Regions from separate parts of the Methyloversatilis sp. NSM2 genome, predicted to be linked through region 1. Evidence: riboswitches for the same ligand, from Rfam matches in the RefSeq annotation. Region 1 holds a riboswitch; the other holds the start of a gene.

Region 1 (7,222 bases):
AAGCTCGCGGCTTTCCGATCCAGGATCCTGCAGTGGCGAAAGTCATTCCCGACGGCTGGCGAGAACTCGCGGCGGGCGAGGCCGGCGGCGCGGCCGAGCGCGAACTGGCGACGCTGGCGCTGCTCGAGCGCGGCCTGCCGGCCGCCTATACCGTCTATCACGGCGTGCACTGGACGCGGCTCGACGAGGGCGGCTTCTCGATCTACGGCGACATCGACTTCGTCGTGGTGAATGCCGCCGGCGAACTGCTGGCCATCGAACAGCGCAGCGGTTTCCTCGAAGAGGGGCCGCACGGCCTCAGTTCGCGCCGGCGTGGTCGCGACCGCAATGTCGCGGTCGGCATCGCGCGCTCGCGCACCGCGCTGCAGGCCCGGCTGGCCGCGCGGCTCGGCGGGCCGGCGCCGCGCATCGAGTACCTGCTGTACTGCCCGGACTACTTCGTGCGCCAGGCACATACCGCCGGCATCGAGCCTGAGCGCATCGTCGACGCCGCGGTGCGCGACCAGCTGATACCGCGCATCCGCGCCATCCTGCCGCCGGGCGAACACAGCGGGCACGCGCCCGAGGTGCACCGCTTTCTGCGCGACGAGATCAAGCTGGAGCCGGACGTCGCCGCGCGGCTGGGCATCGCGCGCGAGCGCATCACGCGCGTCGCCGGCGGCCTGTCGCAGTGGGCGCGCGCGCTCGACTTCGATCCCTACCGGCTGCGCGTGGTCGGTACCGCCGGTTCCGGCAAGACCCAGCTCGCGCTGGCCGAGTACAGCGCCGCCATCGCCGCCGGCCGTCGCCCGCTCTACGTCTGCTTCAACCGCCCGCTCGCCGACCACCTCGCGCACATCGCGCCCGAAGGCGGCATGGCCTGCACCTTCCACCACCTGTGCGAACGCGTGCTCGCCGCGCACGGCGAGCGGCCGGACTACGCCAAGCCGGACGCCTTCGACGCGCTGATCGCGCGCGCCGGCGAGCTTGAGGTGCCGGACGACCTGCGTTTCGATTCCATCATCGTCGACGAGGGGCAGGACTTTTCCGCCGACTGGGCGCAGCAGCTGTGGCGCCACGCCGCCGATGATGACGCGCGCCGCATCTGGCTCGAAGACCCGATGCAGAACCTGTACGCGCGCCCGCCTATCGAGCTGCCGGGCTGGGTCACGCTGCGTGCGCACAGCAATTTCCGCAGCCCGCGACCGGTGGTGCGCATGCTGCAGGCCCTGCTGCCGGCGGCCGAACACATCGAGGCGGCGTCGCCGTTCGAGGCGGACGAGGTCGAGCTGCTCAGCTACGACGCCGCCCATCCGCTGACCACGCGGGTCAAGGAAGCGATACGGCTGTGCTTCGCCGCCGGCTTCCATGCGCAGGACGTTGCCATCATCAGCTGGCGCGGCCGCGAACAGTCGGAACTGCTGCGCCACGACCGGCTCGGCGCCAATGCGCTGCGCAGCTTCACCGGTCAGTACGATCTGCTCGGCCAGCCGGAGTATTCCGGCGGTGAGGTGCTGATCGAATCGGTGTACCGCTTCAAGGGACAGTCGGCGCCGGCGGTCATCCTCGCCGAAATCGATTTCGAAACGCTGGACGAACGCACGCTGCGCAAGCTCTTCGTCGGCGCCACGCGCGCCATGATGAAGCTGGTGCTGGTGGCGAGCGAGCGCGCTGCCGCTCAGCTGCGCGACAAGCTGGCGGCGCATCCGTGAGCGCGATGACAGCGAACGCGCTGATGATCCAGGGCACCACGTCCGACGCCGGCAAGAGCACGGTCGCCGCCGGCCTGTGCCGCAGCCTGCACCGGCGCGGTGTGCGCGTGGCGCCGTTCAAGCCGCAGAACATGGCGCTGAACAGCGCGGTCACCGCCGACGGCGGCGAGATCGGCCGCGCCCAGGCGCTGCAGGCGCACGCCTGCGGGCTGGCGCCGCACACCGACATGAACCCGGTGCTGCTCAAGCCCAATTCCGACACTGGCGCGCAGGTCATCGTGCATGGCCGCGCACTGGCCAATATGGAAGCGCGCGCCTACCACGACTACAAGCGGGTCGCGATGGATGCGGTGATGCAGTCCTGGCGGCGGCTGACCGCGCAGTACGACTTCGTCGTGGTCGAAGGCGCGGGCAGCCCGGCGGAAATCAATCTGCGCGATCGCGACATCGCCAACATGGGCTTCGCGCTGCCCAACCGCTGCCCTGTCGTCATCGTCGCCGACATCGACCGCGGTGGCGTGTTCGCCCATCTGGTCGGCACGCTGGACTGCCTGTCCGATGACGAACGCGCGCTGGTACGCGGCTTCGTCATCAACCGCTTCCGCGGCGACCGCGCGCTGCTGCGTTCGGGCGAAGAGTGGCTTGAGCGGCGCACCGGCCTGCCGGTGTTCGGCGTGCTGCCGATGCTTAAAGGTCTGCACCTCGACGCCGAGGACTCAATTCAGACACAGCAGACCGCTGCGGGTGAGGCCGCGCGGCTGCGCGTGGCGGTGCCGGTGTTTCCGCGCATCAGCAATCACACGGACTTCGACGCGCTGCGCGCCCATCCCCAGGTCGACCTGATGTTCGTGCCGCTCGATCGGCCGCTGCCGGCTTGCGACCTCGTCATCCTGCCCGGCAGCAAGAGCGTGCAGGGCGACCTGGCGGCACTGCGCGCGCACGGCTGGGACGCGCAGATCGCCCGTCACCTGCGTTACGGCGGTCGCCTGCTCGGCATCTGCGGTGGCATGCAGATGATGGGCCGTGCACTGCACGATCCGCAGGGCCTGGAGGGCGCGCCGGGCAGCGTGGCCGGCCTCGGCCTGTTCGACTACGACACCACGCTGGAAGCGGAAAAGCAGCTGCGGGTGGTCGCCGGCCGCCTGCAGCCGGGCGGCGAGGCGGTGCGCGGATACGAAATCCATATGGGCGTCAGCAGCGGCCCGGCGCTGGCGCGTCCGGCAGTCGAACTGGAGCACGGCCCGGACGGCGCGCGCTCGGCGGACGGGCAGCTGATGGCGACCTATCTGCACGGCCTGTTCGACGCGCCCCAGGCCTGTGCCGCACTGCTCGCCTGGGCCGGCCTCGAAGCGGCGCAGCCGCTCGACCTGCACGCGCTGCGTGAAGCCAGCCTCGACCGGCTGGCCGACTGCATCGAAGCGGAGATCGACATCGACCGGATGTGCGGTTTCCGCTGACCACTGCGAAGGTCGGGAAAACCCTCTCCTCAGTTGTGGCGCGCGGGATTCTTCGGGGAGCGAGCTTGCTCGCGATCGGGCGGCTGCCCAGCGCTGCAGGATTTTTCGCGCCGCATCGCGAGCAAGCTCGCTCCCACTGAACCCGCGCCGTCCCGTGGGAGCGACCACTGGTCGCGATCTCAGCCGCTGCACCGACAGGACTTCGGCGATGGTCGGATCGCGAGAAACCTCGCTCCGACGTCCTCCGGGTCGTGGAGGAAACCCGCGGCGGACCTCGGCGCGAGGCACCCACCCGGCCCGCCGGTTTGGGCCTTCCGCCGCCCGGTGGTATCGTGCGCGCCGGTGCCGCTGTGGCGGCACTGCATTCGAGGTGCCCTGTGCCGCGGCACAGGGTTAAACGGGAAGCAGGTGAGCGAGCTCTGCTCGCAAGGCCTGCGCTGCCCCCGCAACGGTAAGCAGATTCGATGCACGTTCATGCCACTGGGCCCTGTGCCTGGGAAGGCCGTGCATCGCGACACGCGGCACACCGCCCGTCGTCGCAGCTGCGAGCCCGGATACCGGCCCCGGATGCACGAGCGGTCATGCCCGGGGTGCGGCATCGCGACGGATGCGGCCTGCTGCCGGCTGCCTGCGTTGTTGTCCCCTGTGCCATGACTTCATGAGACTGCCGTCGTTCGGGGACGGGCGACGGCTGCAGGGAGCACATAACAATGCACAGCCTTACCTCGGTCGCCGCGCTGCTTGCCGGCGCCGGCCTTCTTTCCTCTCCGCTTCACGCCCAGACGCATGTGCTGGAGCCTGTCGTCGTCACCGCTACCCGCGTCGAGCAGCGCGTGTCGGACACCTTGTCCGACGTCAGCGTCATCGATCGTGAACAGATCGAGGCGGCCGGCCAGTCGACGCTGACCGAACTGCTGGCGCGCCAGCCGGGTGTGCAGATGAGCGGCAACGGCGGTGCCGGTGCCAGCGTCGATTACTTCATCCGCGGCAGCGACTCGCGGCAGACCGTGGTGCTGATCGACGGCGTGCGCGTCGGTTCGGGTTCCAGCGGCACCGCCGCGCTGCAGTACCTGCCGCTGTCGCAGATCGAGCGCATCGAAGTGCTGCGCGGTCCGGCCTCCGCCGTATTCGGCGCCGACGCGATCGGCGGCGTGATCCAGATCTTCACCCGCCGTGGCGACGATGGACTGCAGGGCGAGGCGTTCGCCGGCGGCGGCAGCTACGGCACCTCCGAGGGCAGCGCCAGCCTGCGCGGCGGCGATGGCCGCTGGCGCTTCGCACTGGGCGCCGGCGTGACCAGCAGCCGCGGCTTCAGTTCGACCAGCCCACGCATCAATGAAGGCGTGTCGGTGGCGCGGCGCGCCCACAACCCGGATCACGACGGCTACCTGAACCAGAACTTCAGCGGCAGCCTGAGCTTCACGCCGCACGCAGGCACCGAGATCGGCGTCAGCGCGCTGGCCAGCAAGGGCTACAACGAGTTCGACTCCGGTCTGAGCTTCCCGAACACGCGCAATGATTTCGACAACGACAGTGCGACCATCTATCTGACCCACGCGTGGAACGACGCCCTGTCGACCACGTTGCGCAGCGGCCGCTCGGTCGAGGACTTCATCAGCTACGCCCGCACCTCACCGCTGGGCAATCATTTCCGCACCGAGCAGTACAACCACGCGCTGGAGGCACGCGTGAAGCTGCCTCTGGGCACGCTGTTCGGCAGCGTCGAGCGGCTGGAGCAGGACGTGCTGTCGACCACGCCGACCGCGGTGAACATCGACACCGAACGCAAGATCGACTCGCTGCAGCTCGGCTGGTCCGGCGCCATCGACCGCCACAGCCTGCAGCTGAATACCCGCCACGACCGCTACAGCACCAGCTCGCAGCACAAGACCACCGGCAACGTCGCCTACGGCTATCGGCTGACCGATGAATGGCGGCTGCATGGCGGTTACGGTACCGCCTTCCGTCTGCCCACCTTCAACCAGCTGTTCTTCCCCGGTTTCGGCAATCCGGATCTGGCGCCGGAGTCGTCGCGCAACAAGGAGGCCGGCGTGGTGTGGCAGCGCAAGGGCTCGCGCGCTGCGCTTACCGCCTACGACAACAAGGTGCGCAACCTGATCAACACGGTCACCGTGTCGCCCGGCGTGTCGGAGGCGCGCAACGTCGGCGAGGCGCGTCTGCGCGGCCTGACCTTCGACGGCTCGACCTATCTGTTCGGCCACACCGAGCTGCAGGGTTCGGTCGACCTGCTCGACGCGACCGACCAGGACAGCGGCGACCGCCTGCAGCGGCGCGCCGTGCAGACCGGTCAGCTGCGCGTCATCCAGCACATGACGCGTGGCCGCGTCGGCATCGAGATCCAGAGCACCGGCGACCGCTACTCGAACGCCGACGAGACGCGCCGGCTCGGCGGCTACACGCTGCTGAACCTGTTTGCCGTCTGGAAGCTGTCACCCGAGGTGGCACTTGAAGCACGCGTGAACAACGTGACCGACAAGGACTACACCACCGTGTTCGGCTACAACATGGCCGGCAGCAGCGTGTTCGCCGGCCTGCGCTACACGCCGCAGTTCTGAACGCGGCCGAGCTGACCGGTAAACTCACGCGATGAGCAGCCACCCGCCCGCCACCACCCTGCCGTCGCCAGCCGTACTGCGCGCGCAGCGGCGCCGCGTATGGGTGCTGCCGGCGCTGCTGCTGGCGCTGGGCGCGGCCTTCGCGCTGGCGCTGGCGGTGGGCAGCGTGGCGGTCAGTGCAGCCGAGCTGTGGCAGATCGCGACCGGCGGCGACGCCGGCATGGCGGGCGACATCGTGCGCTCGCTGCGTCTGCCGCGCGCTTTGGCGGCGGCGGCCTGCGGTGGCCTGCTGGCGCTGGCCGGTGCGCTGATGCAGGTGCTGCTGCGCAATCCGCTGGCCGATCCCTATGTGCTGGGCATTTCCGGGGGCGCCGCGGTCGGCGCCTTGCTGGCCATGCTGGTCGGTGCGGCCGGCCTGCTGCTGGAGCTTTCGGCCTTCGCCGGTGCGCTGGCCGCGATGGCGCTGGTGTTCGGGCTGGCGCACGGCGAGGGCAGCCGCACGCCGACACGCCTGCTGCTGACCGGCGTCATCGTGTCGGCGGGCTGCGGCGCGGCGGTGTCCTTCATCCTCGCGGTGGCGAGCGAACAGTCGCTGCGCGGCATGCTGTTCTGGCTGATGGGCGACGCCAGCACGGCCAGCCGTCCGGGTGTGGCGGTGGCGGTGCTGGCCGCCGGGCTGATCGCCTGCGCGCCACTGGCGCGCGACCTCAACCTGCTGGCGCGCGGCGATGGCACGGCCCAGGTGCTGGGCGTACCGGTGGTTCGCCTGCGTCTGGTCGTCTATCTGCTGGCGTCGGCATTGACCGCGATCGCGGTCACCACCGTCGGGTCGGTCGGCTTCGTCGGCCTGGTCGTGCCGCATCTGATCCGGCTCGCCTTCGGCAACGACCAGCGCCTGCTGCTGCCGGCCAGCGCACTGGCCGGTGCCACGCTGCTGCTGCTGGCCGACACCGCGGCGCGCACCGTCATCGCCCCGGCGCAGCTGCCGGTCGGCGTGCTGACCGCGCTGCTCGGCGTGCCGGTGTTCCTGTTCCTGCTGAACCGTCACCGATGAGCGCCGTCCCGACACTGCTCGCACGCGGCCTCGACGTGTCGGTCGCGGGGCGCGCGCTGTGCACCGGCCTCGACCTCGACCTGCGGCCGGGCGAACTGCTGGCCATCGTCGGCCGCAATGGCATCGGCAAATCCACGCTGCTCACCACGCTGGCCGGGCTGCGCCCGCCGGCTGCCGGCACGCTGACACTGGAAGGCCGCGCGCTCGTCGACTGGCCGGCACGCGATCTGGCGAAACGACGGGCACTGCTGGCGCAGTCGCAGGAGGACCACTTCGCCTCCACCGTGCTCGACACCGTGCTGGTCGGTCGCCATCCGCACATCGGCCGCTGGGCCGACGAGAGCGACGCCGATGTCGACATTGCGCTGGCCGCGCTGGCGGCCGTATCGCTGCGCGGCTTCGAACTGCGCGAGGTGCGCACGCTGTCCGGTGGCGAGCGGCAGC
Region 2 (7,222 bases), on a different contig from region 1:
ACGGCTGTCCGCGGCGAACACGGTCAGTGCCGGCGACAGCTGCCAGCTTGCGCCCAATTCGCTCGCCCGGTTGCGCCAGTCCGATGCGGTGGCGTCGGTGGCGCGGAATGCGTTCACGCAGCTGCCGGGCACTTCGACCGGAAACGGAATGAAGATGTACTGGCACTCGCGCGTGTAGCGGCTGCCCGCGGTGCGGCTCTCGGCGCGGTCGTGGCGCAGGCCTGCGTTGACGCTGACGCCCTGCCCCAGCCTGAACACACCTTCGGCCCAGCCCGCGTGGCCGTTCAGTTCGCCGCTGCGCCGGGTCGAGTTGCCGACCACGAAATCACCGTTCTCGCGGCGCAGGTAGTCGGACGACTGGCTGACGTAGCCGAATGCCAGGTCGTGCCGCTGCCCGAAGGCGTCGACGCCCAGCTCATGCGTCACGCGCAGGTCGCGCCGGGTGGAGTCGATCACGTTACGCTGGTCAGCCAGCGCCGTACCGGCCTGCACGCCGATGAAATACGGGTTTTCGCGGTCGCGGTGATCGAACTGCACGGTGAACAGCCCGGCATCGCCGAAATCCGCACGCAGCCGGGCGCCCAGCGTGCGGTCGTCGGTGCTGCCGCCATCGAGCGGTGAGGCGCTGCTGCCCCGTCTTCGCACACTGCTGCCGCGGAAGGCTTCTGCGCTGACCGGCCCCGGCAGGCCGTACTCATCGATATGGCGCGCGGCACGCAGGCTGAGGTCGATGAAGGACCACGCGCCCTCAGGCAGCAGACTCAGCTCGACCGCGCTGTCGCGCGCGGCGTAGCGATCGTTGTCACGGTAGCCGTCGCTGTCCTGCCGGCTCAATGTGACACTGGCTGCCAGCGGCCCGGTGCCGCCGGCTGCGCGCAGCCGCGCTTCGCGGGTGCCCCAGGCGCCGGCGCGCAGATCGAGCTGACCGGTGAGCGGCCCGGGCCGCGGGCGCCGGGTCTGGATGTGCACGATGCCGCCGACCGCACCGTCGCCATGGCGCACCGCCCCGGCGCCGCGCAGCACTTCGATGCGCTCGACCTGCGACAGCGAAACCGAAGACAGGTCCGCGCCCGAGAGATCGTCGGCATTCAGGCGCACGCCGTCGACCAGCACCAGCACATTGCTCACCGCGGTCGCGCCCAGGCCGCGCATGTCGACAGTGGCGCCCTTGTCGCGGCCGAAATAGCTCTGCAGGTTGAGGCCGGCTTCACGGCTGAGCAGTTCGCCCATGCCCTGCGCACCGGCGCGCTCGATGTCGTCGGCGGTGATGACCGACACGCCGTGCGGCACCGCGCGCAGCGTGTCATCGGCCGACGGCGCGCTGATGACGATTTCGTCGAGCCGGAATGCCTCGTCCGCGTAGGCCCGCAAGGCGAGCAGGCACAGCACGCTCGCCAGCGCACGCCAGAAAGAGATGTTCATGGATATCGCCTCTTCGCGCCGGCCCCGCCACTCGGGCGGAGCCGGGCATGCCTTAGGACGTGACTCAGGCCGTGCTTCAGGCCATCCGACGACGGGCGACGGCGCCGACCAGCGCCAGACCGGCCAGCAGCAGCGCCGCCTGTTCGGGTTCCGGCACGGCAGCGACCGCGAGGTTGTCCATCGCGAAATAGGCCGGCGTGTTCATGCCGAAGGCGCCGTTGTCGCTGGATGTGAGCGCGAACTGCAGGCTGCTCACGGTGCCCAGCGCGCTCAGGTCGACCCATCGCCAGTCGGTGACGATGTAGTCGTCGGCGCTGTCGGCGAAGCGGTAGTCGGCGAGCATGAAGTCCACGCTGCCGGTGCTCTGGCCGAAGCTGTCGAGGCCGGTGATGGTGAGCATGAACCAGTCAGCATCGCTGCCGGCCGCCCCGCCGAACTGCTTGGCGAAGCCGTCGCCATTCAGCATCGACAGCGCGGCGTAGGTGCTGTTGGTGAACCAGGCTCCGAGCACGCTGACCGGTGCGGCGAAGCTCGCCACCGGCGCACCGATATTGGCCACCGCGTAGTTGGCCGAGCCTTCGGCACCGCCGCCGGCGATGGCGCTGTGCTGGTTCAGATAGCCCTCGGTGGTGGTGTCGGTCTGGTTGGAATAGACCCAGTCGGTATGGCAGCAGTCGCCACCCCAGTCGTTGAAGCTGTGGTTGAAGGTGGCGGCGCCACTGGTGAAGGTGGTGCTGGTCCTCGGGAAGAAGACGCTGTCGGGGGCCAGCGTCAGGTCGTCGAAGGTCGATACGCTGACCGCGGCGGCCGGTTGGCTCAGGGCGAGTGCGCAGAGCGAGAGTGCAAGCGTGCGGATATTCATGTGTGGTGTTCCTGGTGCGGCGCCGTTCAGGCGCGGTTGCGACGGACGATGACGGACAGCAGGCCGAGCGCGGCGGCATACATCGCCCACTGCGAAGGCTCGGGCACCGGCGGCGTCTGCGCGTCGAAGACTGCGTAGTGGATGACGCCCACCGCGTCGAGGTCGAAACCACTGCTACCGCTGGTCGGGTACGGGTCGTAGATCGGGTGCGGGCCGCCGTAGGCTGCCGGGTAGCTGTCGAAGGTCGAGCCATTGCCGACGACGTCGATCAGGCGCAGGTACTGCACCTTGTTCACGTCCAGGCCGGCGATGCCGCTCAGCAGGTCGAGATCGAAGGGCGTGCCATAGCCGGCGCGGTACTTGCCGGCCAGGCCATCGATATTGGTCGGATCGATGGTGCCGAAACCGGACACCGGGCTGGGCGTGAAGGAGTAGTTCGGGAAACGGAAGAAATCGGTGCCGTTGGACGACACCTCGACGAAGGCCAGTTCGAGGAAGGTGTTGCTGAAGCTGTTCTCGAACACCGCGAAATCGGCGCCGGCGCCATTCGTGATGTAGCCGTCGAAAGTGAGCGTGATGCGGCCGCCGTCGCCCAGCACGACGACGTCGGTCGAGGTGCCTTCGGCCTTGCCCAGGCCTTCGGCAGGATTCTTCCAGGCGGCGTCGACGTTCGGGCCGGGCTGGTAGTCCGAGTAGCCCGTGGCCCACTGGACGAAGGCAGCGCTGTCCTTGTGGATGGCGGTGGAGCCGGCGCTGCCGGCCGCCGGCGCGAACGGCCCGGCGTGTGCGGACCCCGCCAGCGCGAAGCCGGACAGGGCGATGAGGGTGGAAAGTGTGGTGCGCATGCAGACCTCCGTGCAGTGCCGGCATCACCCGCCGGCGAAGTGCAGAAAATCCGATGGCGCACGGCAAGCCGCGCGAGAAACGCACAGGAACGGATAGGACGGCCGCAACACGGCCGAGCGAACGCATGCGCCCCCGGCCGCCCACCGCAGCCATCGGTCGTCGGGTCGAAAGACCCGTTGCGCCAGGCCGGTCTCCGGGCTCACGAGGGGATATGTGCGATCCGCCTTCCCGTGCCGAGGGCACAGTGGCTGAATGGATCGCTACGACTCGCTTACCGTTGCGGGGGCAGCGCCGGAATAGCAGACCGCGAATGCGGCTGCGCACCGGACTTCCCGTTTCACTCCTTGCAGCGGACGCTGCGCGGGGCACCTGAGGCGAGCGCAGGGTATGCGAAATGCGGAGGGCAGGTCAAGGAAGGCGAGGAGGCCAGCGCCGCGGTCGGGGTCAGAAGACCCCTCCCACAGAACCCCAGCCAAGCTCCGGCCGCGAATCGGGCGCAGACCCTGTGGGAGCGGCCTTGGCCGCGACAGGGCCGATGCCGGCCGCACAACCTTCGATCCCGGCCGCTGTCGGGGTCAGAAGACTCCTCCCACAGAACCCCAGCCAAGCTCCAGCCGCGAATCGGGCGCAGCTTCTGTGGGAGCGGCCTTGGCCGCGACAGGGCCGATGCTGACCGCACAGCCTTCGATCCCGGCCGCTGTCGGGGTCAGAAGACTCCTCCCACAGAACCCCAGCCAAGCTCCGGCCGTGGGTCGAGCGCAGCTTCCGTGGGAGCGGCCTTGGCCGCGACAGGGCCGATGCCGGCCGCACAGCCTTCGATCCCGGCCGCTGTCGGGGTCAGAAGACCCCTCCTTGTATTGTCTTTACCTCCCGAGGGGCACCTCGGGACGAGCAGGTGGATGCCGCGTCGCTCCTTGGGCTTATCGCCCGTTCTGTAGATTTTGCAGCACCTGCTCACCCTCACGTTCCGATCGAACAGTATCTTTGGCCCGGCTTTGCCGGCAGCCCGCATTCACAAGGTTGATCTCACGAGGTTTTGCATGGAGTTGTTTCATCTGGGTATCGACGTAGCCAAGGCCAAGCTCGACTGTGCGCTGCGCTCACCCGAGGGCAAGATTCGCCACAAGGTCATCACCAACGACGCAGCCGGCTTCGCCCAACTGCAGGCTTTCCTGTCCCGGCAACACGCTTTGACACTGCACGTATGCATGGAAGCCACAGGCGTCTATTGGGAGCCAGTGGCTGAGTTCCTCGCCGCTCTGCCCCACGTCACCGTCAGTGTCATCAACCCGGCGCAGATCAAGGCCTTTGCCGCCTCGCGCATGGTGCGCACCAAGACCGACAAGGTCGATGCCGCACTCATCGCTCTGTTCTGCCATGAACGCTCACCCGAGCCCTGGCAGCCGCCGTCCGAGGCCGAACGCACTTTGCGCGCGCTCGTGCTGCGTCTGGACAGCGTGCAAAGCATGCGCACCCAGGAATCGAATCGTCTGCTCGTTGCGCAAAGCGCGGTACAGCAGGGGATCACTCAGCACATCGAATGGCTGGACGCCGAGATTGAGCGGCTCGCCCGCGCGATCCGGGATCTGCTCGACCAGGATGACGATCTGGACGACAAGCGTCGTCTGCTCGACAGCATCCCGGGCCTGGGCGAACGCACCATCGCCATTCTGCTGGCCTTCTACGCACGGGTATCCCGCTTCGACAACGCTCGTCAGGCCACTGCATTCGCTGGCCTTGACCCTCGGCAGCACCAATCCGGCAGCAGCGTCTGCGCCAAACCACGCATGTCCAAGGTCGGCCACTCTTTCCTGCGCAAGTCACTCTACATGCCGGCCATGGTCGCGCTCTATCGCACCGCCTGGGGGAAGCTCTTCCGACAGCGTCTGTCCTCTGCTGGCAAGCCGCCCAAACTCATCATCGGCGCAATGATGCGCAAGCTCATCCACGTCGCCTTTGGCGTTCTCCGATCCGGCAAACCTTTTGACCCAACCGCTCACGGTGCTTGACTCGGATAACAGTATCTACAGGAGCGCTCACCGACGCACGACCAAAAAAAACCGGGGCTCAAGGCCCCGGTCTTCACTGCTGCAGCTTGCGCTTACGCCGTCACCGGCTTCGCCTGGCCGCCGCCGTAGGTCGACAGCTGGGTCGGCGTGCCGCCCTTCTTCAGACGCACGGCGCAGTACTTGAACTCCGGAATCTTGCCGAAGGGGTCGAGTGCCGGATTGGTGAGCATGTTCGCCGCCGCTTCGTAGTACGCGAACGGAATGAACACTGAACCGACCGGCACGTGCGGGTCGATGCGCACGTACAGTGCGATCTTGCCGCGGCGCGATTCGACGGTGACCACATCGCCCGCCTTCACCTTCAGCTTCGCGACGTCCTCCGGATGCACGGTGACGGTGGCGATCGGCTCGATGCTGTCGAGCACCGAAGCGCGGCGCGTCATCGAACCCGTGTGCCAGTGCTCCAGCTGACGGCCGGTGATGAGCACCATCGGGTACTCGGCGTCCGGCTTCTCGTTGGCCGTGATGAGCTTGGCCGGTACCAGCTTGGCGCGGCCGTTGGGCGTCGGGAACTTGTCGATGAACACGACTTCGTCACCCGGATCGCCCACGTTCTCGCACGGGTAAGTGACCGAGTGCTCGGCTTCCAGACGTTCCCAGGTGATGCCGGCGATCGAGTGCATCGCCTTGCGCATCTCGTTGAACACGTCCTTCGAGCCTTCATAGTTCCAGTCCAGACCGAGACCGCGCGCCATTTCCTGGATGATCCACAGATCCTGACGGGCGTCGCCCGGCGGGTTGATGGCGGCACGGCCCAGCTGCACCTGACGGTCCGTATTGGTGAAGGTCGCGGTCTTCTCGGGGAAGGCCGAGGCCGGCAGCACGACATCGGCAAAGTAGGCGGTTTCGGTCAGGAAGATGTCCTGCACGACCAGCCAGTCGAGCTTGGCCAGCGCATCGCGGGCGTGGTCGACGTCCGGGTCGGACATCGCCGGGTTCTCGCCCATGATGTAGCAGCCGTGCAGCTTGCCGGCGTGGATGGCGTCCATGATCTCGACCACGGTCAGGCCCGGGTTCGGGTCGAGCGTGGTGCCCCACAGTTCCTCGAACTTCTGGCGGATGGTCTGATTGCCGACCGCCTGGTAGTCCGGGAACACCATCGGGATCAGGCCGGCGTCGGACGCACCCTGCACGTTGTTCTGGCCGCGCAGCGGATGCAGGCCGGTACCGCGGCGACCGATCTGGCCGGTCATCATGACCAGCGAAATCAGGCAGCGCGCGTTGTCGGTGCCATGCACGTGCTGCGACACGCCCATGCCCCAGAGGATCATCGAAGCCTTGGAGGTGGCGAACATGCGCGCGACCTCGCGCAGCGTTTCCGCCGGAATGCCGCAGATCTTCGCCATCTTCTCGGGCGAGAAGTCGGCGACGTTCTTCTTCAGTTCCTCGAAGCCCGAGGTGCGGTCCTTGACGAAAGCCTCATCGACCAGGCCTTCCTCGATGATGGTGTGCATCATCGCGTTCAGCATGGCCACGTCGGTGTCCGGCTTGAACTGCAGGAAGTGGGTGGCGTAGCGCTGCAGATCGTTGCGACGCGGGTCGCACACGATGAGCTTGGCGCCGTTCTTCACGGCGTTCTTCATCCAGGTGGCGCCCACCGGGTGGTTCACCAGCGGGTTCGAACCGATCAGGAAGATCACTTCCGAATGCAGCACGTCACGCACAGGGTTGGACACGGCGCCGGAACCGACCGCTTCAAGCAGCGCGGCAACCGACGAGGCGTGACACAGGCGGGTGCAGTGGTCGACGTTGTTGGTGCCGAAGCCGGTACGCACCAGCTTCTGGAACAGATAGGCCTCTTCGTTCGAGCCCTTGGCCGAGCCGAAGCCGGCCAGCGCGTTCGGACCCTTGCTGTCGCGGATTTCGCGCAGCTTGCCCGAGGCCAGCGCCAGCGCCTCTTCCCACGTGGCTTCGCGGAAGGCGGTCAGCGGGTTGGCCGGGTCGACCACGAAGTCCTTGTGCTTGGGCGCGTCAGCGCGACGGATCAGCGGCTTGGTCAGGCGCTGCGGGTGGCGGGCGTAGT

Evidence for each region. Region 1 has a riboswitch for cobalamin ahead of WJU27_RS17345 (TonB-dependent receptor domain-containing protein). Riboswitches for the same ligand answer to the same signal wherever they lie in the genome.
Region 2: linked by a shared signal. The riboswitch ahead of WJU27_RS04510 (PEP-CTERM sorting domain-containing protein) and the one ahead of WJU27_RS17345 (TonB-dependent receptor domain-containing protein) in region 1 are both predicted to bind cobalamin.

The regions. Positions count from the first base shown of each region.
Region 1 covers NZ_JBBUKV010000013.1:95,743-102,964, forward strand. The annotation lists gene WJU27_RS17335 (ATP-dependent helicase) at 33-1,691, shown strand; gene WJU27_RS17340 (cobyric acid synthase) at 1,715-3,148, shown strand; cobalamin riboswitch at 3,500-3,728, shown strand; gene WJU27_RS17345 (TonB-dependent receptor domain-containing protein) at 3,859-5,724, shown strand; gene WJU27_RS17350 (FecCD family ABC transporter permease) at 5,756-6,778, shown strand; gene WJU27_RS17355 (ABC transporter ATP-binding protein) at 6,775-7,222, shown strand, end outside.
Region 2 covers NZ_JBBUKV010000001.1:1,002,210-1,009,431, reverse strand. The annotation lists gene WJU27_RS04520 (TonB-dependent receptor) at 1-1,422, opposite strand, end outside; gene WJU27_RS04515 (DUF4465 domain-containing protein) at 1,499-2,284, opposite strand; gene WJU27_RS04510 (PEP-CTERM sorting domain-containing protein) at 2,311-3,129, opposite strand; cobalamin riboswitch at 3,298-3,518, opposite strand; gene WJU27_RS04505 (transposase) at 4,171-5,139, shown strand; gene fdhF (formate dehydrogenase subunit alpha) at 5,232-7,222, opposite strand, start outside.